Regions from separate parts of the Syntrophotalea carbinolica DSM 2380 genome, predicted to be linked through region 1. Evidence: riboswitches for the same ligand, from Rfam matches in the RefSeq annotation. Region 1 holds a riboswitch; the other holds the start of a gene.
The links. A riboswitch is a leader RNA that binds a small molecule or an ion and turns the genes downstream of it on or off. The one in region 1 is predicted to bind thiamine pyrophosphate.
Positions count from the first base shown of each region.

Region 2: another riboswitch for thiamine pyrophosphate. It lies ahead of thiF (sulfur carrier protein ThiS adenylyltransferase ThiF); the one in region 1 lies ahead of thiD (bifunctional hydroxymethylpyrimidine kinase/phosphomethylpyrimidine kinase).

Region 1 covers NC_007498.2:2,601,160-2,612,371, reverse strand. The annotation lists gene PCAR_RS12240 (diadenylate cyclase) at 123-1,409, shown strand; gene thiC (phosphomethylpyrimidine synthase ThiC) at 1,540-2,832, opposite strand; gene thiD (bifunctional hydroxymethylpyrimidine kinase/phosphomethylpyrimidine kinase) at 2,901-4,340, opposite strand; TPP riboswitch at 4,404-4,510, opposite strand; gene alr (alanine racemase) at 4,936-6,072, shown strand; gene PCAR_RS12220 (ASKHA domain-containing protein) at 6,154-7,386, shown strand; gene purH (bifunctional phosphoribosylaminoimidazolecarboxamide formyltransferase/IMP cyclohydrolase) at 7,500-9,065, shown strand; gene purD (phosphoribosylamine--glycine ligase) at 9,290-10,561, shown strand; gene purE (5-(carboxyamino)imidazole ribonucleotide mutase) at 10,680-11,198, shown strand.
Region 2 covers NC_007498.2:736,642-747,853, forward strand. The annotation lists gene PCAR_RS17655 (rhomboid family intramembrane serine protease) at 1-298, shown strand, start outside; gene PCAR_RS03780 (SLC13 family permease) at 343-2,109, opposite strand; gene thiE (thiamine phosphate synthase) at 2,568-3,194, opposite strand; gene thiH (2-iminoacetate synthase ThiH) at 3,214-4,326, opposite strand; gene PCAR_RS03795 (thiazole synthase) at 4,323-5,099, opposite strand; gene thiS (sulfur carrier protein ThiS) at 5,129-5,332, opposite strand; gene thiF (sulfur carrier protein ThiS adenylyltransferase ThiF) at 5,350-6,156, opposite strand; TPP riboswitch at 6,214-6,319, opposite strand; gene PCAR_RS03810 (hypothetical protein) at 6,566-6,868, shown strand; gene PCAR_RS03815 (hypothetical protein) at 7,010-7,195, shown strand; gene PCAR_RS03820 (3-deoxy-7-phosphoheptulonate synthase) at 7,367-8,434, opposite strand; gene PCAR_RS03825 (YggT family protein) at 8,819-9,100, shown strand; gene PCAR_RS03830 (DivIVA domain-containing protein) at 9,256-9,801, shown strand; gene PCAR_RS03835 (DUF167 domain-containing protein) at 9,801-10,088, shown strand; gene PCAR_RS03840 (hypothetical protein) at 10,238-10,480, shown strand; gene PCAR_RS03845 (LEA type 2 family protein) at 10,666-11,178, opposite strand; gene PCAR_RS03850 (DUF362 domain-containing protein) at 11,180-11,212, opposite strand, start outside.

The sequences.
Region 1 (11,212 bases):
ATACCTCTATGGGTGATCACGGGTGTGATCAATGGTTGCGGTATGTTATGAATGTTCAAGCATTTGAATTTTGCTTCACTTTTCTCTTGAACCCCGGCAGACGATAGGGCAGGCTGTGTGATATGCCAAAATCAGCTTTCAGTGCCATTGAAAACAGTTTGAGTTCCTTTCTCGGCGGTGCCAAAGTCATGCTTGCCGAGCTCGAAGAAGGCGAATCGACACCGTCCTCGGAAGGTCAACGAGAGATCGTTTCCCGACTGGAGATCGACGAGGTTGCTTATTTTTTTCGTGCGCGTCGTAAGGAACTGGCTTTTACCTCCACGGAGAAGGCCTTTATCATCGAATTGCTTACGGCATTTGAAGGCTTGTTTGCCGGATTTTCGGCCAAAGGTTACGATGCCCATTTTCGAACCGCTTTGCTGACCTCGCTTACCGATATCGCCGTGGCCCGTTATATTCGCGGTGATCGCAAAGGGGTCTTCTGGCCGACTCAGAGTTTGATCCAGCTGCTCAAAAATCTTTCCTATCAACGTTATGAGAGGTCGCCGGCCACCACCGGTTTTCTCGTCTACCGGACCCAGCTTGACGATTTTCTTGAATCCCTCGAGAAAACCCGCTACGACTGGCTCGATCTCGGCAGTGACCGTCGACGTATCTCCGGCGATTTTTTTCGCAATCCTCTCTCGTATCGTTTTGTTGATGGCTATCGAGCGTTGTTCATCTGCGATATTCGCATGAACGTCAAGGGGACGATCCGAACCAGTGCCCCCGGCCCGAGCGATAACATTGAGCAGCTGTCGAACCGGGAAACCGTCTCGCTTCTGTCCCGGGCCGGCGCAGGCGCTTTTGCTGTTTACGTCAACAAGGCTTCGGAGGTCGAAGTCGTTCTGGACAGCGACAAATTGCTTCTTTGGCGCAAAGGCTACTGGGGTATTTATGATCCGGATATCATGCATGAGTTTCTAGCCGGCAAGCTGGAAAAACGTTCCATCGACTATCTGGTATGGTCGATTTACGCCCTCTCCAAAGCTCGCCACGGTACGGTGGTTCTAGTTGCTGAAGACCAGACCAGTTTTGAGTCGCTGCGCAAGGGCTCCGTAGGCGGTCGGGATCCGCTCAGCCGCGCTTTGATCCGGCATGTACGCGGCACAAAAATCGGTACACTGAAGCGTTCCGGTGAGCTTAGCCGAATCCTTTCCTCGGACGGTATGACGGTCATCAACCGCAAGGGCGAGCTGCTCGATACCGGTGTGATTATCGATACCTCCCGAGTCAGCGATCTGGTCACCGGTGGTGGGCGTACCACCGCCGCCACCGCTGCTTCTTATCTGGGCCCGGTGGTCAAGGTCTCCGAGGATGGACCGGTCGAGCTTTATCGGGATGGACGCAGTGTTTATCGCTTCGGGTGATTCGCATAAGGATACGCCTATATACTGCAAGAGCCCCCAGGCCATATCGGCTTGGGGGCTCTTTTTTGCATCGCATTATCGATAGATCGGCGTCCCTCGATGGGGCTGGTGGGGATGCCGACATGTTGTCTTATTGTTTCGGCTTACGCTCATCCATGACCTTGTAGGCGCAGAATTCGCCGCACATGGTGCAGGCGCCGTGTTCCTCGTCCACCCCGGATTCGCCCCGCCGCTTGCGGGCCAGCTCAGGGTCGATGGCCAGGCAGTACTGGGTCTCCCAGTCGAGGCCTTTGCGCGCCTTGCTCATGGCGATGTCCTTTTCCATGGCTCCGGGCAGGCCTTTGACGATATCGGCGGCGTGGGCGGCGATGCGGGTTGCCATGACCCCATCGTGCACGTCCTGGACATTGGGCAGGCACAGGTGCTCACTGGGAGTGACATAGCAGAGGAAGTCGGCGCCTGCGCCGGCAGCTACGGCGCCGCCGATGGCACAGGTGATGTGGTCATAGCCAGGAGCGATGTCCGTGACCAGCGGGCCGAGTACGTAAAAAGGGGCTCCGTGGCAGAGACTTTTCTGCAGCTGGATGTTGGCTTCGATCTGGTTCAGAGGGACATGCCCCGGTCCTTCGATCATGACCTGAATGCCGGCGTCCCAGGCGCGCTGGGTCAGTTCGCCGAGGATGATCAGCTCGTGGATCTGGGCGCGATCGGTGGCATCGGCCAGGCAGCCGGGACGGAACCCGTCGCCCAGAGAGAGGGTGGCATCGTAGGGCTTGACTAACTCCAGCAGGCGATCGTATTGCTCATACAGCGGGTTTTCCGCATTGTTGTGGGTCATCCAGGCGACGGTGAAGGAACCGCCGCGGGAGACGACATCCATGATGCGTCCTTCGTTGTCCATGCGCTCAACGGTGCTGAGGGTTACTCCACAGTGCACGGTGATGAAGTCGACGCCGTCGTCGAGATGTTTTTTAATGCCGTCGAAAATTTCGTCGGCGGTCATGTCAACAATGGCTTTGCCTTTCTTTACCACCGTGTCGCAGGCAGCCTGGTAAAGAGGCACGCTGCCGATACAGGCTTGGGTTTCGGCGATGATGGCGCGGCGGATTTCATCGATGGGGCCGCCGGTGGACAGATCCATGATGGCGTCGGCTCCGGCAGCGACCGCTACGCGGGCTTTTTCCAGTTCGTTGTCGATGCTGGTGTCGTCCTTGCTTGTGCCGATGTTGGCATTGACTCTTGTCGGCAAGCCCTTGCCCACGGCCAGGGGGCGGCCATTGGCGTGCATATTGTTGTGACAGACGATGGCGGTGCCTTCGGCAATGCGTTGCCGCAGGATCTCGGCATCGATGCCGGCATCGGCGGCGGCTTGCTTCATTTTGTCGGAGACGATGCCCTGGCGGGCCATTTCGAGCTGGGTCATGAATCTACCTCTCATACGTCAAAGCTGTAAGCTGTAAAGTTTGAAGCTGTAAGTTGAAAGCGGTAATTTTACAGTCCTTCGATTGTGTTCATCAGGTATTTGGCCGCGGCGAAGTGATTGACCGGTCCGTGGCCGGCTCCAAGGTCGGGAGCGGTGCGAATCGCTTCGGTAATGAATTCCTTGGCCAGGGCTACCGCCTGGGGCAGGGGGTGGCCGCCGGCCAGCAAAGCGGCAATGGCTGCGGAGCTGGTGCAGCCGGTGCCGTGGGTGTTGCGACTGTCGATACGTTTCGCCGGCAGTCGATGCAGGGTATTGCCATCCAGTAGCAGATCGACGGCTTCGCCCTCGAGGTGTCCGCCCTTGAGTAACACGTGGCGCGCACCGAGTTGCTGCAGGCGCCGGGCCGCCTTTTCCATATCGGCCTCGGTGTGGACGGGCAGGCCGGTCAGTTGTTCGGCTTCCGGCAGGTTGGGGGTGAGCAGATAGGTGTGCGGAAGCAGATGCTCTCGACAAACCTTGGTGGCTTCGTCGCGCAGCAACGAGGCGCCGCCCTTGGCGATCATGACCGGATCGACTACTGCCAGCAGACCGTGGTCTTTGAGGGCCTGGGCAACCAGCCGGACGATGGCCGCATCGAGCAGCATGCCGGTCTTGACCACTTCCGGTTGGAGATCGCCAAGCACTGCCGCCAACTGTTCGCCGACAAAGCTGGCAGGGACCGGGTAGATGTTTTGCACGCCACAGGTGTTTTGTGCGGTCAGGGCAGTGATGACGCTCATGCCGTAGCCGCCCAGCAGCGTGATGGTTTTGAGGTCGGCCTGAATGCCGGCCCCGCCGCCGCTGTCTGAACCGGCTACGGTCAGCACTCGGCCGTGAGGTACTGGGGCGCGGCGATTGAATTGTAGAGAAATTTCCCGCGCAGCCAGTGCCGGGCTGGGGTCGGCCATGACCGCGGAAATCAGGGCAATGGCATCGGCCCCGGCATGGATGACCTCCGAGGTATTGTCCCGGTTGATGCCCCCGATGGCCACCAGAGGGATGTCCACGGCCTGACGGATATCATGCAAGACATCGAGTCCGATATGCACGGCATCCTGTTTGCTGCCGGTGGGGTAAACGCTGCCGGCGGCAACGTAGTCAGCACCGGCCTTTTGCGAGTTGACAGCCTGTTCGACGGTGCGGTTGGAGGTGCCGATGATTTTATCCGGGCCAAGCAGGGCGCGGGCCTCGGCAATGTGCATGTCCTGCTGGCCCAGGTGCACGCCGTCGGCCTGACAGGCAAGGGCCAGATGCGGGTCATCGTTGACGATGAACAGGGCACCGGCCTGTTTGCACAGGCTATGGACCATGCGTGCCTCACGGTGTCGCACATCCTCCGGGAGATGTTTGCCTCGGTACTGTACAATGCGCGTTCCGCCTTTGAGAGCGGCGACAAGTTTGGCTTGCAGCTGGTCGCCCCGCGAATCATCGGTAATCAGGTAAAGACCCCGAAAATGTCTGTTTTTCATAGCAGTTCCTGGCTCGAATAAAAAAATCGCCACGGCCGGAAAGCACGTGACGATGATCACGACTGCCTTGCGACACCGCTTCCCTACGCCGGTATGATCCGGGTCAGGTTCCAAGGGTTGTTGCGCTTATGCGAAACTCTCAGTACAGAATGACGCCCCTAGCGGTTATGTCTGTGAACGGGCAGGTGTATACGTTCACCCGTTTCATAATAGTACGGCGCGGGTCTATCATGCAAAGCAATTTATGGCGGAAGGTTCTTCGGGGCTTGTGCAACCCGCGGCCACTCTAGCGAATGCGGTTTTGCCTGTCAAGCGACCGGCCTGCGGAATCACCTCAGCGATAATCCCGACCTGTTCAGCGTTTTTACCGGCAAGGCTTACAGGCTGTTTTGGCCTTTACAGCATGGGGGTGTCGTGCTAATTGTTTGATACGCATTGGGAACCTGCTGCCGATCGGAAGCAGGGTCTTTTTTACGTGGAGCTTCGCGCTGTAACTGCAGACAGTGGGGAGCCAAACCACACTTGAGCGTGAGCTCTTGTCGTATCCTCGGTCATTATCTGACCGATCAATTATAGATTCAGGAATGAATGTGTCATGAATGATCCCCGGGCGCATCGCCCCACCCGCGTTGAAATCGATCTTGAGGCGCTAAAACATAACTTTTACCAGGCTCAACGGCTGGCAGGACCGGGGCAGGGTGTCCTGGCCGTGGTCAAGGCGGATGCCTACGGTCATGGCGCGGCGCATGTTGCCATGGCCTTGCAGGGTGTCGGGGTGGAGATGTTCGGCGTGGCCATTGTGGAGGAAGGCGTTGCCTTGCGCGAGGCGGGAGTCGTTTGTCCTATCCTGGTGCTTGGCGGCCTTTATCCCGGCCAGGAGGAAAATCTGCTGCGCTACGGTCTGGTGCCGACTCTTTTCGATATGGACGTCGCCCGGCGGCTGGACAGCTGTGCGCGGGCGGCCGGTGTGGTTCTGCCTTATCATATGAAGGTCGATACCGGTATGAGTCGCGTCGGTTTCCGGCCGGATGATCTGCCCCGGGTGCTGGAAGAACTGGGTGCGCTTTCGGGGTTGCGCATGGATGGACTGTTCTCCCATCTGGCTATGGCTGATGAGCCGGAAAATACGGTTAATCAGAAGCAGCTTGAGATCTTCCGGGGCTGCCTTGACCGAGTCAGGCAGGCCGGTTTTGCGCCGCGGTATGTGCACTTGAGCAACAGTGCCGCATTGTTGACGAGGGAAGTGCCCGAATGCAATTTGTCGCGCCCCGGTATCCTGCTTTACGGTGCTTTGCCCAGTCCGGCTTTTGCCGGGCGGTTCGATTTGAAGCCGGTGATGAGTTTTCGCACCCGTATTGCACAGATCCGCAAGGTGCCGGAAGGCACAGGGGTTTCTTATGGGCATCGTTTCGTGGCTGAACGCCCGACGGTACTGGCGGTTATTCCGGTGGGATATGCCGATGGCTACAGCCGACAGCTTTCCAATGTCGGCGAAATGTTGGTGCGCGGTCAGCGTGCCCGGGTCGCCGGGACGGTCTGTATGGACTGGACCATGATCGATGTGACGGATATCCCTGACGTGGCCGTTGGCGATGAGGTTACCCTGCTTGGTTGCGACAACGGTCAATGCATCACCGCTGATGAATGGGCCGAGCGCATCGGGACCATCAGTTACGAAGTGTTCTGCCAGTTCAGTAAGCGCGTGCCGCGCCTGACCAACGATCGCCGGTGAATCGTGCCGGCGGGGTTCGAGGGTTGTTCCATACGGCTGTTTTGCACGGCGGTTGAGCTTTTCTAAACCCAAGGAGGGCGGATGTCCCGCAGCCACTGCCTGTTGGCTCTGGATCTTGGAACCACCACTCTGGCCGGGCGTGTGCTCGATGCCGATGGCAGAGTTCTGGCACAAGAGCGCCTGCTCAATCCCCAGGTGGCTTTGGGGGGCGATATCATGCGTCGGATGGAGGCTGCTCTGGCAGGCGAAGATACGCATCTGCAGGCTTTGCTGTGCGACGGGTTGCGCGAGATTATCGATGCGTTGCTGCGCCAGGCAGGGTTGCGCTGTGCCGATATCGGCGCGGCCGGCGCCGCCGGCAATCCTGGGATGGTTTATCTGCTTCGGCGTCTGCCGGTGAGATCCATTCTGTTTCCTCCCCATCGCCCTTCACGGCGCGAGGCTGTCTATCTGTCCTCCGAAGAAGTCGATCTGGGCTTACCTGTTCCTCTGTATCTTTTTCCCCTGGTCAGCGGTTATGTCGGCGGCGATCTCGTGGCCTTTCTCTTTGCTCAGCACGAGGTGACGGAAAACAGTTTTTTCCTCGATGCGGGTACCAACGGTGAAATGGCTTTGTATGCAGGAGGGCAATGGCGAGTAACCTCCGTGGCTGCCGGCCCGGCTTTTGAAGGCGGGGATATTTCCTGCGGCATGGTTGCAAAGGCTGGCGCTATCAGTGATGTCCGTATCGTCGACGATACCCTGCACCTGATTGTCATCGGAGGAGGAACACCGCAGGGCCTTTGCGGTAGCGGGCTGGCCGCGGTGCTGGCGGCAGCTCTTGATGGTGGGCTTGTCGATCGCCACGGAACGATCGTCGATCCTCTCGAGGTGCCCACCAATCTCTCCCGATATATTGTGCAGACGCCGCAAGGCAGGGCCCTGCGTCTTTATCGCGATGCGGCAGCCGATCTGCTGCTGACCCAGCAGGATGTGCGGCATTTCCAACTGGCCAAGGCCGCGGTGTTGGCCGGCATCGAATGTTTATTGCAACGCGCGGGTCTGGATGCCGCCTCCGTGGGGCCGGTAACGTTGACCGGCGCCTTTGGTTTTTCCTTGTCCCGACAGGTTTTGAAAAGGGTTGCCTTGCTCCCGGAAAACATGGTAGATAAGGTACGCTTTGCGGAGGCCGGTGTGCTGGCGGGAGTCGGACGGTTGCTGTGCGAAGCGGAGGGTCCCGCCAGAGTGGATCGACTGGCTGCGAGGCTGCATGCGTTGCCCCTGTCGGGAACCCCAGCCTTCGAGAAGGCTTTCATCAAAGCTATGGATTTCTAGAAAACCGCCAACATGACGGTTTTTTTGTTTTTGCACCCTAAAGGTTGACGCGTTTTCGGACTTTGGGTCGGAAACGACGTCTGAATGTATTTACAGCAGGAAAGGATAAAAATATGGCCGTCATCAAGCGTGCGCTGATCAGTGTTTCGGATAAAACCGGCATCGTCGAATTCGCCAGGGAACTGGCGGGTTACGGAGTGGAAATCCTCTCGACAGGCGGCACCGCTGCTTTGCTGCGGCAAGAAGGTCTGGCTGTGAAGGATGTCTCGGAATATACCGGTTTCCCCGAGATGCTCGATGGCCGGGTCAAAACGCTGCACCCCAAGGTGCACGGCGGCCTGCTCGGCATGCGTGAAAATCCCGCTCATGTGGCCAAGATGAAGGAGCACGGCATCGAACCGATCGACATGGTGGTGGTCAATCTCTACCCCTTCGAAGCGACGGTCGCCAAACCTGACTGTACGCTGGAAGATGCCATCGAAAATATCGATATCGGCGGGCCGACCATGCTGCGCAGTGCGGCCAAGAACAATCGCGACGTCACGGTGGTTGTCGATCACGTCGATTACGATCAGGTTCTGGCGGAAATGAAGGGCAGCGGCGGGGCGGTTTCACGCGGCACCAACTTTAAACTGGCGGTCAAGGTCTACCAGCATACCGCAGCCTACGACGGAGCCATTTCCAATTGGCTGGGGCAGCGCATGGGGGACGAACTGGCCGATTTCTCCGATACTTTGACTGTGCAGTTTAAAAAAGTACAGGATATGCGTTACGGAGAAAATCCCCACCAGAAGGCAGCCTTTTATGTCGAACGCGATGTGCAGGAGGCCAGTATCTCCACCTCCCGCCAGTTGCAGGGCAAGGAGTTGTCTTACAACAATATCGCCGATACCGATGCCGCCCTGGAATGCGTCAAGCAATTCAATGAGGGGCCGGCATGCGTTATCGTCAAGCATGCCAATCCCTGCGGCGTAGCCCTCGGAAGTAATCTGCTCGAAGCCTATAATCGGGCTTTTTCCACCGATTCCGAATCGGCATTCGGCGGCATCATCGCTTTTAACCGTGAATTGGACGGCACGACAGCCCAGGCCATCGTCGAGCGCCAGTTCGTCGAGGTCATCATTGCTCCCGCGGTATCCGCGGAAGCCATCGACGTTGTCGCCACCAAGAAAAACGTTCGCCTGCTCGAGTGTGGTTACTGGCCTCAGGAGCCTGGCGCCCGTTACGATTTCAAACGCGTCAACGGCGGTTTGCTGGTGCAGGATGCCGACCTGCTGCTGAGCGGTGACATCAAGCCTGTGACCAAGCGTGTGCCTACCGAAGAAGAAATGCGGGATCTGCTGTTTACCTGGCGTGTTGCCAAGTTCGTCAAATCCAACGCCATTGTTTACGGTAAGGACGGCATGACTATCGGTGTCGGTGCCGGACAGATGAGTCGTGTTAACTCTGCTCGCATTGCCGGCATTAAAGCCGAACTTGCCGGATTGGAAGTGCCGGGTTCGGTGATGGCATCCGATGCGTTCTTCCCGTTCCGTGACGGACTCGACAATGCCGCCAAGGCCGGCATCAAGGCGGTTATTCAGCCGGGCGGATCGATCCGGGACGAGGAAGTCATTGCTGCCGCCGATGAGCACGGCATCGCCATGGTGTTTACCGGGATGCGGCATTTCCGGCATTAAAAGCGATGACTGGTGACTGGTGACTGGTGACTGGTGACTGGTGACTGGTGACTGGTGACTGGTGACTGGTGACTGGTGACTGGTGACTGGTGACTGGTGACTGGTGTGCTTTTGATGTTGCTAATCACTAGTCACTTATCACAAATTACTCGATTACGGGTTCCGGCAGTGGTCTCTGTCCATTGGCAGTACCTATTAGGTTGTGAAGAAAGGCAAATAAAACGATGAAAGTTCTGGTTATCGGCAGCGGCGGGCGTGAACATGCCATGGTCTGGAAGATCGCCCAATCCCCTCTGGTTGAGGAAGTTTTCTGCGCGCCTGGCAATGCCGGTATCGCCGGGCAGGCCACCTGTGTTTCCCTCAAGGTGGATGATATCGACGGGTTGCTCGCTTTTGCTCAACAAAAGCAGATCGACCTGACCGTTGTCGGTCCGGAGCTGCCTCTGACCCTGGGGGTGGTGGATCGGTTTCGCGCCGCCGGCCTGACCATCTTCGGCGCAACCCGTGATGCTGCCCAGATCGAGGGGAGCAAGAGTTTCTGCAAGGATCTGATGGCCAAATACGGCGTGCCGACAGCTTCTTACGGTACTTTTACCGATTGCGATGAGGCCGTGGCTTTCATTAAACAGCAGGGTGCTCCCATTGTGGTCAAAGCCGACGGTCTTGCCGCCGGCAAGGGGGTTATTCTGGCGGATACCGTGGAGCAGGCTGTTGCCGCGGTTGAGTCGATTCTGTGTGAGGGGGCGTTCGGCAGTGCCGGTGCCCGTGTGGTGATCGAAGAGTTTCTGGAGGGTGAGGAAGCATCCTTCCTGGCCTTTACCGATGGTGAGCGCATTGTGCCGTTGGCTTCATCCCAGGATCACAAAGCGGCCTACGACGGCGATACCGGGCCGAATACCGGCGGCATGGGGGCTTATTCGCCCGCGCCTGTGGTAACCCCGGAGATTCACGATAAAATCATCGAGCAGGTACTCAAACCGACCATTGCCGGGATGGCTGCAGAGGGCTGTGCGTATAGCAGTATTTTGTATGCCGGCCTGATGATCAAGGACGGCGAGCTGAAAGTGCTTGAGTTCAATGCCCGTTTCGGCGACCCCGAAACTCAACCGCTGCTGGCGCGTCTCAAGTCGGATATCGTTCCGGTGTTGCTGGCCTGTGCGCGCGGCGATCTGTCCGGTGTTGAACTCGAATGGCATGACAAGGCCGCGGTCTGCGTTGTTATGGCTTCAGGAGGCTATCCGGGCGATTATGCCAAGGGGCATGCCATCGATGGGCTTGATGCCGCAGCCGGCATCGAGGATTTGGTGGTATTTCACGCCGGTACAACATTGCAGGATGACAGCATTGTTACCGCCGGGGGGCGCGTACTCGGTGTGACCGGGCTCGGCACCACCGTAGCGGAAGCTATCGAGCGCGCCTACCAGGGAGTCAAGACCATCAACTGGAAGGATGTTCATTATCGAAGCGATATCGGTCGCAAGGCGCTGAACCGGTAAGCGATAGCAGGAGCGGTTTTAATCCGCTTTATGGGACCGGTAGTTCCTACGGCCGCTTCGAGTTCAGTGGTTCCAAATTTTTAGCTTTTACATCAATGAGTTTGCAGGAGACTTTATTATGAATGACAAGCCGCTGGTTGGGATCCTCATGGGCAGCGACAGCGACTACGATATCATGGTCGAAGCAGCCCGCGCTCTGCAGCGTTTTGACATCCCTTTTGAGATGACGGTATCAAGCGCGCATCGTTCTCCCCAGCGTACGGCCGAATATTCCCGCACTGCCCGCCAGCGCGGGGTGCGGGTGCTGATTGTCGGTGCCGGCGCCGCAGCGCATCTGGCCGGCGTTGTCGCCGCCGAGTCGACGCTGCCGGTGATCGGGGTGCCGATCGACGCTTCGGCTCTCAAAGGGCTTGATGCTCTGCTGGCGACCGTGCAGATGCCTGCCGGCATCCCGGTGGCGACTATGGCCATCGGCAAGGCCGGGGCGCGCAATGCAGGCATTTTTGCCGCACAGATCATTGCCGGCAGCGATCCGGTTATGATCGAAAAGCTCGAAACATTCAAACAGGAACTCGCTGCCGGTGTCGAGGCTAAAGCCGAGGCGCTGCAGGAGCGTCTGGTGCGCGACGGGTTTTGATACCCGATCCGGTC
Region 2 (11,212 bases), 1.8 Mb from region 1:
CCTGGTCGGGGCTTCGGGGGCTATTTCCGGGGTGTTGGGGTGTTACTTTTTATGGTTCCCCCGCAACCGTGTCAAAACCTTCATTTTTTTGTTTCCGTTCTTGATGACCACGGTCATGCTGCCGGCTCGTTTGGTGCTCGGATTTTATCTGATTCTGGATAACCTGTTGCCGTTTATGCTGAATGGAGGCGGTGGTGCGGGCGTCGCCCATGGCGCGCATATCGGTGGCTTCCTGGGTGGACTGGGGTTGGCTTACGGCATCGACCGCTGCTCATGGCTACGGCGGTTCGGATGGTGAAGCCCTGCCCGGGTCAACGACGCCTGTGATTGTGCCCGACGGTTTCAGAAAGGGAACAGCCAGGGAATCAGCAGGCAGGCGCAGACCCATACCAACAGGTTCAAAAGTACGCCGGTGCGCATGAAATCCGAAAAGCGATATCCGCCCGGCCCCATGACCAGGGCGTTTGACTGGTGACTGATCGGGGTCATGAAGCAGGAGGAGGCTGCGACTGCTACCGCCATGAAAAAGGGGCGGGGAGAGACTTGCAGGGTCATGGCTGCGTGCAAAGCGATGGGCGCGATGAGAACCGCCGTGGCGGCGTGGCTCATGATTTCGGTCAATACCGAGGTCAGTAAAAAGAAGGCCGCCATAACAACATACGGGCCCCAGTTGCCGAGCATGTGCAGCAGGCGCTCGGCCAGCAGACTGGCAGCTCCGCTGTTCTCGAGGGCCAGTCCGAGGGGCAGGGTTCCTGCGATCAACAGGATGATGCGCCAGTCGATGCTTTCGTAGGCTTCCTGTGCCGTGAGGCAGCGGCTCAGGACCATGCCCAATGCACCGAGTGGCGCCGCCAGGGCGATGGGGAGGACCTCCGTAGAGGTGAGCAGTATGACGCCGGCCAATACCATCAGGGCCATGGGGGCCTGGCGGGGGCGATAGGGGACCGGTTCCACGCCGCCGAGCAATAGAAATCCGTGCTGTCTTCCAAGGTGCTTGATTCCGGCATCGTCGCCCTGCAAGAGCAGTACGTCGCCGAATCGCAGTACGACATGATCGACTTTTTTTACCACCGGGGCGCCTTGCCGCCATAAAGCCAGTACATTGAGGCCGTGAGTTTCCCTGAAGCGCACCTGGCGCAGGGTTTTGCCGACCATGTCGCTGTTGGGGGTCAGAGAGGCTTCCACGACAAGAAGTTCCTTGCCGCGACGCGGTGACTGTTCGGCACGTTCGGGGATCAGTTGCAATCCTTTGGCGGCCATGACCTTGAGGATGCCATGGGGGTTGCCTTCCAGAAACAGGATGTCGTCAACACGCAGTTTGCGGTTGCGACGGGGCTGGGGAAACTTTTCCCGGCCGCGCAGTATGGCCCTTACCCGCAGCTGAAAATCCCTTTCCAGAGCACTTCCGGCGATCGTTTGCCCGGCCACGGGAGAGTCTTTCAGGATCTTGACCTGGGTAATGTACTCCTTGACCTGGTAAGCTTCGGTCAGTTTTTCCGATTTGCGCGTGGGCAGCATGCGCCGGCCGACAAGCGCCATATAGCTGATGCCGACGATCACCAGCACGATCCCGAGGGGACTGAAGGAAAAGAGCCCGAATCGTTCACCGGTATACTCGTAAAGCAGGGCATTCATCAGGATATTCGGCGGCGTTCCGACCAACGTACAGACACCGCCGAGCAAAGAACCGTAAGCCAGGGGGATGAGCATTTTCGAGGGGCTGACGTGCATTCGCCGGCAGATATCGACAATCACCGGCATCAGCACGGCCGTCGCGCCGATATTGTTGATAAAGGCGGAAAACACGGCCACGCTGGCCATGATGATGACGGTAAGGCGCATTTCGCTTCCCCCCGCCAGGCGAATAAGGTGTTCGCCGGCTTTGCCCAGTGCCCCGGTGTGGGTAATGCCGGCACTGATGACAAACATGGCGGCCACCGTAATCACTGCCGGGTTTGAAAATCCGCTCAATGCTTCAGGGACGGAAACCAGCCCGGTGATGGCCAGCGCCAGAAGGATCAACATGGCGACCACATCCATGGGCAGCCATTCGGTGGCGAACAGCAGCACAGCCGCCAGCAGTATGCATAGGGTCAAGGTGATAGCCATGCGACCTCTTGCGGTTTGGAAAAGGGAGAGCCGGGTATTATAGGGAAAGTTTAACCGGATTCTTCATGAAGTCATCCGGTGGCGGTGTTCGGGGCGGGATTTTTGTCGGGGAAAAGCAGTGACTGGTGACTGGTAGCTGGTGACTGGTGACTGGTGACTGGTGACTGGTGACTGGTGACTGGTGACTGGTGACTGGTGACTGGTGACTGGTGACTGGTGACTGGTGACTGGTGACTGGTGACTGGTGACTGGTGACTGGTGACTGGTGACTGGTGACTGGTGACTGGTGACTGGTGACTGGTGACTGGTAGCTGGTGACTGGTAGCTGGTGACTGGTAGCTGGTGACTGGTAGCTGGTGACTGGTAGCTGGTGACTGGTAGCTGGTGACTGGTAGCTGGTAGCTGGTAGCTGGTAGCTGGTAGCTGGTAGCTGGTGGGAGTTCGTCAGTGAAGAAGCTTCATTGTATTTCCGCCAGCAACGCCCGCGTTGCAGCCTCGGGATCGGAGGCGGCCAGAATCGCGGAAATAAGGGCGACTCCCGCGGCCCCGGCGGCGCGGACTTCGGGAATGCGGTCACGGCGGATACCGCCGAGCGCCAATACCGGCAACGAGGCCGAAGCACAGGCCCGGCGCAAGGCCTCAAGGCCCTGAGGCGCGCCATAGGGCGCTTTGGAGGGGGTGAAATAAACCGGGCTGAAAGTCACGAAGTCGGCGCCCTGGCGGTATTCCCGTTCAATGTCCCCGGCATGATGAGTGGAGCGGCCGATGATGGCCTGCTTACCGAGTATCTTGCGTGCTGCATGGGTAGGCAGGGAGTGTTCGCCCAGGTGCACCCCGTCGGCTCCGGCTGCGAGGGCTACATCGATGCGATCGTTGATCAGTAACCGGGCACCGTATCGATCCATGAGGGATTTCAGCTCCATGGCACAGCGATAGAGTTCGTCGGCAGGCAGGTCTTTCTCGCGCAACTGCACGGCACGCACCCCCCCGTCCAGGGCCTGTTCCACGGCTGTCAACAAGTCGCGCCCGGCAGGCAGGTTGTTGCGGTCAGTAATCAGGTAGAGGCGAAAGTCGTCGGTATTCATGGTCTGCCCCGTTTATTCCCTATTTCACAAAGGCGCCGTCCCAGTCCTTCCATACCGGCTCGTATCCCTGGGCGCGCAGCATGGCGCAAATCTGTTCGGCGTTACGATCATCGTCGATAGCAAACTGTTCGCTGCCATCCTGCTGATGTCCGTATCCGCCTGGCGCGGTGCTGGACCCGGCACTCAGCTGGGTGATACCCAAAGGCAGCAGATGATCGCGCAAACTGGCGCTTTCGCGCGTCGACAGTACCAGTCCGGCGTCGGGTATCAACAGCCGCAGCGCGCAGATCAGTTGCACCAGGGCACTGTCGGATACCGGTTTCGGTGGCTGAAAACCGCCGTCGGCAGGTCGCATGCGCGGGAAGGATACATTCACCCGGCTGCGCCACCAGGTGCGTACCAGGTGGCGGGCATGCATGCCGACCAGGTAGCCCTCGATGCGCCAGTCACTCAGCCCCAGCAGGCTACCGATGCCAATCGAGCGCAGTCCCGCCGCGCCGCCACGATCGGGAGTGGTCAGTCGCCAATTGAAATCTTTCTTGCGACCGAAGGGATGCAGTTTGTCGTACAGGTCACGGTCGTACGTCTCCTGATAGACGGTCAGGTTGTCGACGCCGGCCGCCACCAGTTGGCGATAACCGGCCTCGTCCATGGGGAAGACTTCGATGCTGATGGAAGAAAAAAACGGTCGTACGCGTTTGACAACATTTTCCAGAAAATCGACATCGACCGCCTGCGGTGCCTCGCCGGTCAGTAACTGCACATGGCGGAAACCGCGCTGGCGCAGGATGCGGGCCTCGGCTTCGACTTCGTCCAGGCTCAAGGTGCGCCGCGCGACCTTGTTGGCGGCGTTGAAGCCGCAGTACAGACAACCGTTGCTGCATTCGTTGGAGATGTACAGCGGCGCATAGAGCTGGATGATCTTGCCGAAACGCTGCTGGGTCAGACGGTGGGCTTTTTGTGCCATCGACTCCAGGTAACCGTGCGCCATCGGCGACAGCAGCGCCATGAAATCGGCACTTCGCAGATGTTCCGCCGTCAGCGCCCGTTCCACATCGGCGGCCTGGCATGACATGATCCGTTCCGCAAGCTCGCTGCGATCGTAGCTGTTGAATTCGTCGAGAAAATTCACTGTTCGTCCCTCAGAAATCCGGTCAGGGGGCTGGACGCCTCGGCCTTCTGTTGCTGGGCCGGCAGACCCGCCAGAAACGCGCGGCGCCCGGCCTCCACCCCGAGGCGAAAGGCGTGTGCCATACCCGCGGGATCCGGGGTTACGGCCAGGGCGGTATTGACCAGCACCGCATCGGCACCCATTTCCATGGCCTCGGCCACATGCGACGGTGCGCCAAGACCCGCATCGACCACCACAGGTACGATAGCCTGCTCGATGATAATGGCGATGTTATCGCGGGTGCGCACCCCCTTGTTGGTGCCGATGGGCGCTCCCAGCGGCATCACCGTGGCGGTGCCGGCTTCCTGCAGATGCTTGGCCAGTACCGGGTCGGCATTGATGTAGGGCAAAACCACAAAGCCTTCCTTGACCAGAATTTCGGCGGCCTTGAGGGTTTCGATGGGATCGGGCAACAGATAATAGGGGTCGGGAGTGACCTCCAGCTTGACCCAGGGCTCGCAGCCGGCGGCGCGCGCCAGACGCGCCAGGCGCACAGCCTCCTCGGCGTCGCGGGCACCGCTTGTATTGGGCAGCAGCAGATACTTGTCCCGATCGATATGGGCCAGCAGATCGTCTTCGGGTCGGTCGATGTCGACTCGACGCAAAGCGACGGTGACGATCTGCGATCCCGAAGCGGCCAAAGCGTCTGCCATCAGAGAGTTAGAGGCGAATTTTCCGGTCCCGACCATCAGGCGGGAGGAAAAAGACCGACCGGCAATGACGAGTTCATCCATGATATAACCTTTGGTCAAAGCGACAGGGTTCAGCCCCCGCCGACGAATTGAACGATTTCCACCCGGTCGCCGGTATGCAGCGCGGTGGTGGCGAAACGGTCCCGGGTGACGATGGTGCCGTTATATTCGATGGCCACTCGCTCCGGATCGAATTGGAGCTGTTGCAGCAGGTCCGACAAGCTTGCCAGATTATGGTAGGTGCGTGTTTTGCCATTAACAGTCAAGGTAAGCATGCGTTTTGGTCCTGTTGTCAAGCGGGCGATTCGCCAAGTAATAGTTGCAGTACGGCATTGGCCTGATGATGCGCCGCCACTCCGACGCGGGGTGCCATCAGACCGGTACCCGGCGCCGCCGCGGTTTCGCCATCGCCGACCAGGTACAGGTTGCCGATGGCCCTTCGGGTGACGATGGCGTTGGCCGGCCCTGCGCCCGCCACCCCGGAGGCCGCCACCAGCGGTGTGTCCGGGAAGCGGGATAAAAAGGTTTCCGTCAGCATGGCTTTGGCTTGCGGGTCGTCAAAGGCTTCCACCATGACATCGACGCCGTCGAAAATTTCGGCTACATTGTCGCGGGTAAGGCGCACCATACGGGTGCTCACTTTTACCCCAGGATTGATGCGGGCCAGCGTCGCGGCCAGGGCTTCGACCTTGGGTTGGCCGATCTGGTCGACGAAATACATCTGGCGATTGAGGTTGGAAGGCTCCACCACATCGTAGTCAACCAACAGCAGTCGCCCCACGCCACTGCGTGTCAGGGCGATGGCAATGGGCGATCCGAGTCCCCCGACGCCTGCAATGCCGACGGTAGCCTGCTTGAGGCGGGCATGCACGCCGGGGGTGTGGCGTGCGACCAGCAGGGCCTCCAGTTCCTCGGATGTCGGGATTTCCCCGCGACGGATCAATACGATACGGTCGCCGTTGCTCAGCGGACGGTCGGAGGTTACCGGAAAGCCGTTGAGAATGACGACATCGGCCTGCGGCTTAAAGCGATCCCGCATTTCAAACAGGCGGGCGTCCTCGGATATGTTATGGGGTTGTTCGTTAATCCAGATGTGCATTCCCTTACCCAAAAAAGAAAAGGCCGCAATATGCGACCTCGGCAGAACACGTCAGGTTCTGCATTTGCGCCGCTTCCCTACGCCGGAATGACCCGGATCAGGTTCAAAGGGTTGTCCCGCATGCGCAGGACTCTCAGTTTTGCAAACTCCCCCAGGGCCTATCTATTTTTCATCCGCCAGGAGCGGATGAGAAACAACTGCCTTTATTCTTATGTTTACGGAATACGTTAGCAGCAGGGCATGGTGGACGTCAATGTTTAACTTGATTTGCGGAAGCGCCATTCTTCAGCGACGCCTGCCTGCCGGCAGGATTTTGATAGCCTTGACTGTCGGTAGATGTTGTCCCATCGGGGCGGATGTGGTTACAATAGGCACTGCATTGCAGTGTCAACCATTTCAAGGAGTTTTCATGAACATCTCAGATCGTTACCGCGTCCTGGTGGACGAAATACGTAATTTACAGTCCGGTGCCGGCGATCCCAAAGCCGAGCGCCTTTTAGTGCAGGCTGTCGAAGAACTTGCCCACCATGAAGAGGGGGTCGGTGAAATTCCCCAGATGCGGTTGGAAGCCCAATTGACGCCGATTCTTCTCAAGGCGCACAATCTGCTGGATCGCGCCCGCTTGTTGTTCGATGAACTTGGCGAGGAGGATCGTGTCGGTGCTGTTTGGGAAGCTGAGCAAAAAATCTATCGATTGCTCAACTCTCTGTAGAAAGCTCTTCTCTGTCGATATGCCGACCGGTTGCATGTTGCCTTACTTCTTTTAAAGTTAAAGTAAGGCTGCGGCGTGCGCGGGGCTTCGGGATCTTCCCGGAGGGATGTTGTCTGCCGTCAGCGGAAAGGAGAGCAGCTCATGTCCCTGGTCAAAACCTGGTTTACGCCGGAGGATGCAGCCGGCATGTTCGGTATCAGCAAAGCCCTCCTGCTTACATGGGTGGATGAGGGTCTGGTGCGCAGCGAGCGTGAACATGGCAAGGTTGCGCGGGTCAATATCGACGACGTCAAATTGCAGGTGGATGCACTGGTGCATCGCGATTAAACATGCGGTGCCCCTGAATTGATGCGCGGCACGCCCCAGAGGCTGTCGGATAGCCGTAATTTGACGCGGCAAAACGCAAAAAGCCCTCCCCGGTTTAATGCCGGAGAGGGCTTTTTATGGCGAAGTCAGCAGGCCCTCGGGGCTGCCGACTCTTTGGATTCTTTCATGGGGTCAGGAAATGGCCCGGCCACCGCATTTCTTCAATTGTTGATGGGCGTAGCGCAGCATACGTTCGGTATTGGCCCAGTCGACGCATTTGTCCGTAATGGAGACCCCGTATTTCAGCTGTTTGATATCGGCGTTCAGGCTCTGGTTGCCGGCTTGCAGGTTGCTTTCGACCATTAATGAGCCGATGGAGCGGTTGCCCGCCACCACCTGTTCGATGGCACTGATCAGAACCTCTTCCTGGCGCTCGTGGTCCTTGAAGGAGTTGGCATGGCTGCAGTCCACCATGATGGCCTGGGGCAGACCGGCTTTTTGCAGCAGGGTTTCTGCCTGGGCGATGTCTTCCGGAGCGTAATTGGGCTTACCGCCGCCACCGCGCAGAACGATATGGGTGTCGGGATTGCCGGTTGTCTCCACAATCGAAGGACGGCCGTCGCGGCTGAGGCCGAGGAAACTGTGGGAATGGCAGGCTGCACCCATGGCATCGATGGCGATTTGCAGACTGCCGTCGGTACCGTTTTTGAAACCGACCGGGAACGACAGGCCGCTGGCCATCTCCCGATGAGGCTGGGATTCCGAGGTTCGCGCGCCGATAGCCCCCCAGCTGATCATGTCGGACAGATACTGAATCGTAATGGGATCGAGCATTTCAGTGGCGATGGGCAGCCCCATTTCGGTGATGGCGGACAGCAGGCCGCGGGCAACGCCGAGCCCCTTGGAAATCTTGTGGGTACCGTTGAGGTCCGGGTCGTTGATAAGACCTTTCCAGCCGATGGTGGTGCGTGGTTTCTCGAAATAGACGCGCATCACCAGGAACAGTTGGTCCTTTAACTCCTCATTCAGCGCGGCCAGCCGCTCGGCGTATTCCAGGGCGGCCTTGGTATCGTGGATGGAACATGGTCCGACGACCACCATGATGCGACGATCCTTTTGATTGAGGATGTCGCGAATGGTCTGCCGGCAGTTCAAAACGAACTCGGCCATCTCCTCGCTGAGGGGAAAAACCTGCTTCAGATCGGCGGGTGCGATAATGGGGGTCAGGGAACGGATATTGAGATTAGTGGTCCGGATCATGGCAGTTCCTTATCTGGTTTCCAGTGCAGTGAATCCTGTCTGCTGAATTGTCGCTTTGGGTCTGCTGTTCTGGCCCGGGCGGTGGCTTTGTGCCCCAGGGCGGCACGTATCGGGGAGCCTTGAGCGTAACCGGCAGCGTCGAATCCTCTGATGCGATGTGCCGAACGGACATGAACAACGGATTCGTGCATGGTCGTTATGTTGCCGTGAAGGTATCCCCAAGTGAAGGCAAAATGTAGCGGTTTTTTGGGTGTTTGTCAAAGGTTGACGACTGTTGAGGGGACTGTTGTGTCGAAACCGTTGACACCTCGGTCGCGGATTGGGTATAAAATGGGGTTAATTATCTAAAAAACCGATAAAATTTACGTCAAGCGAGGTTGAACCGTGGGTATTGTTCAAGGGCTTCAGTATACGTTGATAAAAATGTTTGCTTCCATCTTCGAGATTTATGCCTATATTGTGGTGGCGCGGGCGATTCTCTCCTGGGTCAACCCAGATCCCTATAATCCCATCGTGCGGTTTCTTTACAGTGCCACCGAACCGGTATTGCAACGCATGCGCCGTATCGTGCCCCTGCAGTTCGGAGGTCTGGATTTCACCCCGATGGTATTGATTTTCGGCCTGTTTTTTGTGAGTAATTTCCTGCGGACTTTGCTGCTCCGCTGATCCGGCTCGGTTCGGCGAGGGGTTTGTCTTCCTGCCGCGTTTGTCTGCGGATTTGCCTGGACATTTGCGTTCAGGTGCCGCAATCCAAGCCATCGATTTTTCAGCCTGAGCGAAGTTATTGCTCAGACAACAAAAACTGCATCGGGATCTTTTTCATGTCCATCACCCCCATCGATATTCAGCAGCACCGTTTTAAAACACGCCCTTTGGGTTACGATAAGTCCGGAGTCGACAGCTTCCTCGAACAGGTGGCCGACGAACTGGAACGCTTTCACCTGGAAGTTCAGAAGCTCAAGGAAGAGCTGTCGCGTACCCGTGACAGCCTCGACGAAATGAAGCAGCGCGAGGTGACGCTCAAGGAAACCCTGCTGACCGCTCAGCGTATGACCGATGAATTGAAGGCCAATGCATCCAAGGAGGCGGAAATTATTGTCGCCGAAGCGGAACTGAAGGGTGAAAAGATCGTGCAGGAGGCGCGCAACCGGCATATGGATCTGCTGTCTGAAATCCAGGAATTGCGTCGCCAGAAAGTTTCCTTCGAATCGGGACTGCGGGCCGTGGTTGAAAGTCATATGCGGCTGTTGGATATGAACACCCTGTCCATTCAGGATGCAGGGCGCTTCCAGCCCGTGCTGATGGAGATCCTCGAGGATGACGCGTCTGCGCAGATTGCCCCTCCTGCCCGGGAGGATGCGGATTGATGGCGGAATGTCTGTCGCAAACCGATAAGGGCGTTGTGCTCAGTGTCCATGTGCAACCGCGGGCCAGTCGGAATGAATTGGCCGGTTTGCAGGGGGAAAGTCTCAAAATCCGCCTCACCTCACCGCCGGTTGAAGGTGCCGCCAATAAATTGTGCCGGGAATTTCTCGCCAAATTGCTGGGGGTGGCCAAAAGTCGGGTGACCCTCGTGTCCGGTGATAAATCGCGTCATAAACGTCTCCTTATCGAGGGTGTTACTCTCGATGAAGTACGCAATAAACTGCTTTAACACGCCTTCCTCGGTTGACCGCCACGCCTCCGCCTCCTTTGCTGCCAAATGTTTGGCGAATGCCCATTTACCTTCGGCCGTTTTAAAGGTAAAATTATAACCAGCCAGGTCACAAGGATTCGATAGGGATCAGAAAGGGACGGTGGACCATGGCATCCAAGGTTGTAAGTGTCGACATGCACAGCAAGCATCTCGAGGAAATTCGCAGTCTGAAGCGGGAAAATGAAGAGTTGAAGACGATGAACAAGGAGTTGATGAAGCGTCTGGAGGAGCTTCACGGCGAGTATCAGGAATTGCGCTATTACCTCAAGGGGATGGCCTCCCATGGTGAGGTGCTGGCCTTGCGTAAAAAAATCCTCGAGCTGCAGAACGAACTGCATTTTAGGCGTTAAGATCTCAACGGCATGAGTGAACCACCCATCCGGATTTGCCGTAAGCAGCGTTTTGCATTGGCTGGTTGGCTCGACAGGAGCGAGGCAAGGGTCTGCCGGTATCGCCCCAGCCGTGCGGCCTTTTTAAACATACGATCGGCTATGTGCTGGCAGCGGCGCCCGAACCAGGGGGCGCCGCTGTTCGTTTATGGGTTGGTGCCGCCGGAGTCGGACTCGGACTCGCCGGTGAGTTCGGAGAGATCGAGAATACCTTCTTTGTCAAAGGGGAAGCCGTGGCTGCCGATCAGGGATTTGCCGAGGATGACTGTCCCGGTGATTTTGTAAGGCAGAGGCTTGTGTTGCTCGAGCAGGGGCCCCAGGCGCAACAGGTTGAAATAGGCGGTGGAGAGTCGCAGGGGCAGGTGGCCGTATTGGTGGGCTGCGAGTCGGACGCTTTCCAGAGATGTGCCCTGGGCCACGCGGATGTCGCCGATGGACAGGGCGTAGCGCACTTCACGTACGTTGATGCCGAAGTTGTTGGGGTTGAACAGACTCAGGTCCGCAGAGAGTATGGCGTGACTCAGGGTCAGGTTTTCCACCTGCAGTCCGGCCAGTGCGACTTCCGGCGGTTCCGCGCGCAGCGCGGCGCAGCCCCAGAGCAAAGGCAGAAGAATCACCGCGGGAAGCAGGCGCTGCAAAAGCAAGGTGCGAAGGTTCATGTCAGTCTCCTCGGTCTTTGCCGGAATCATTTGG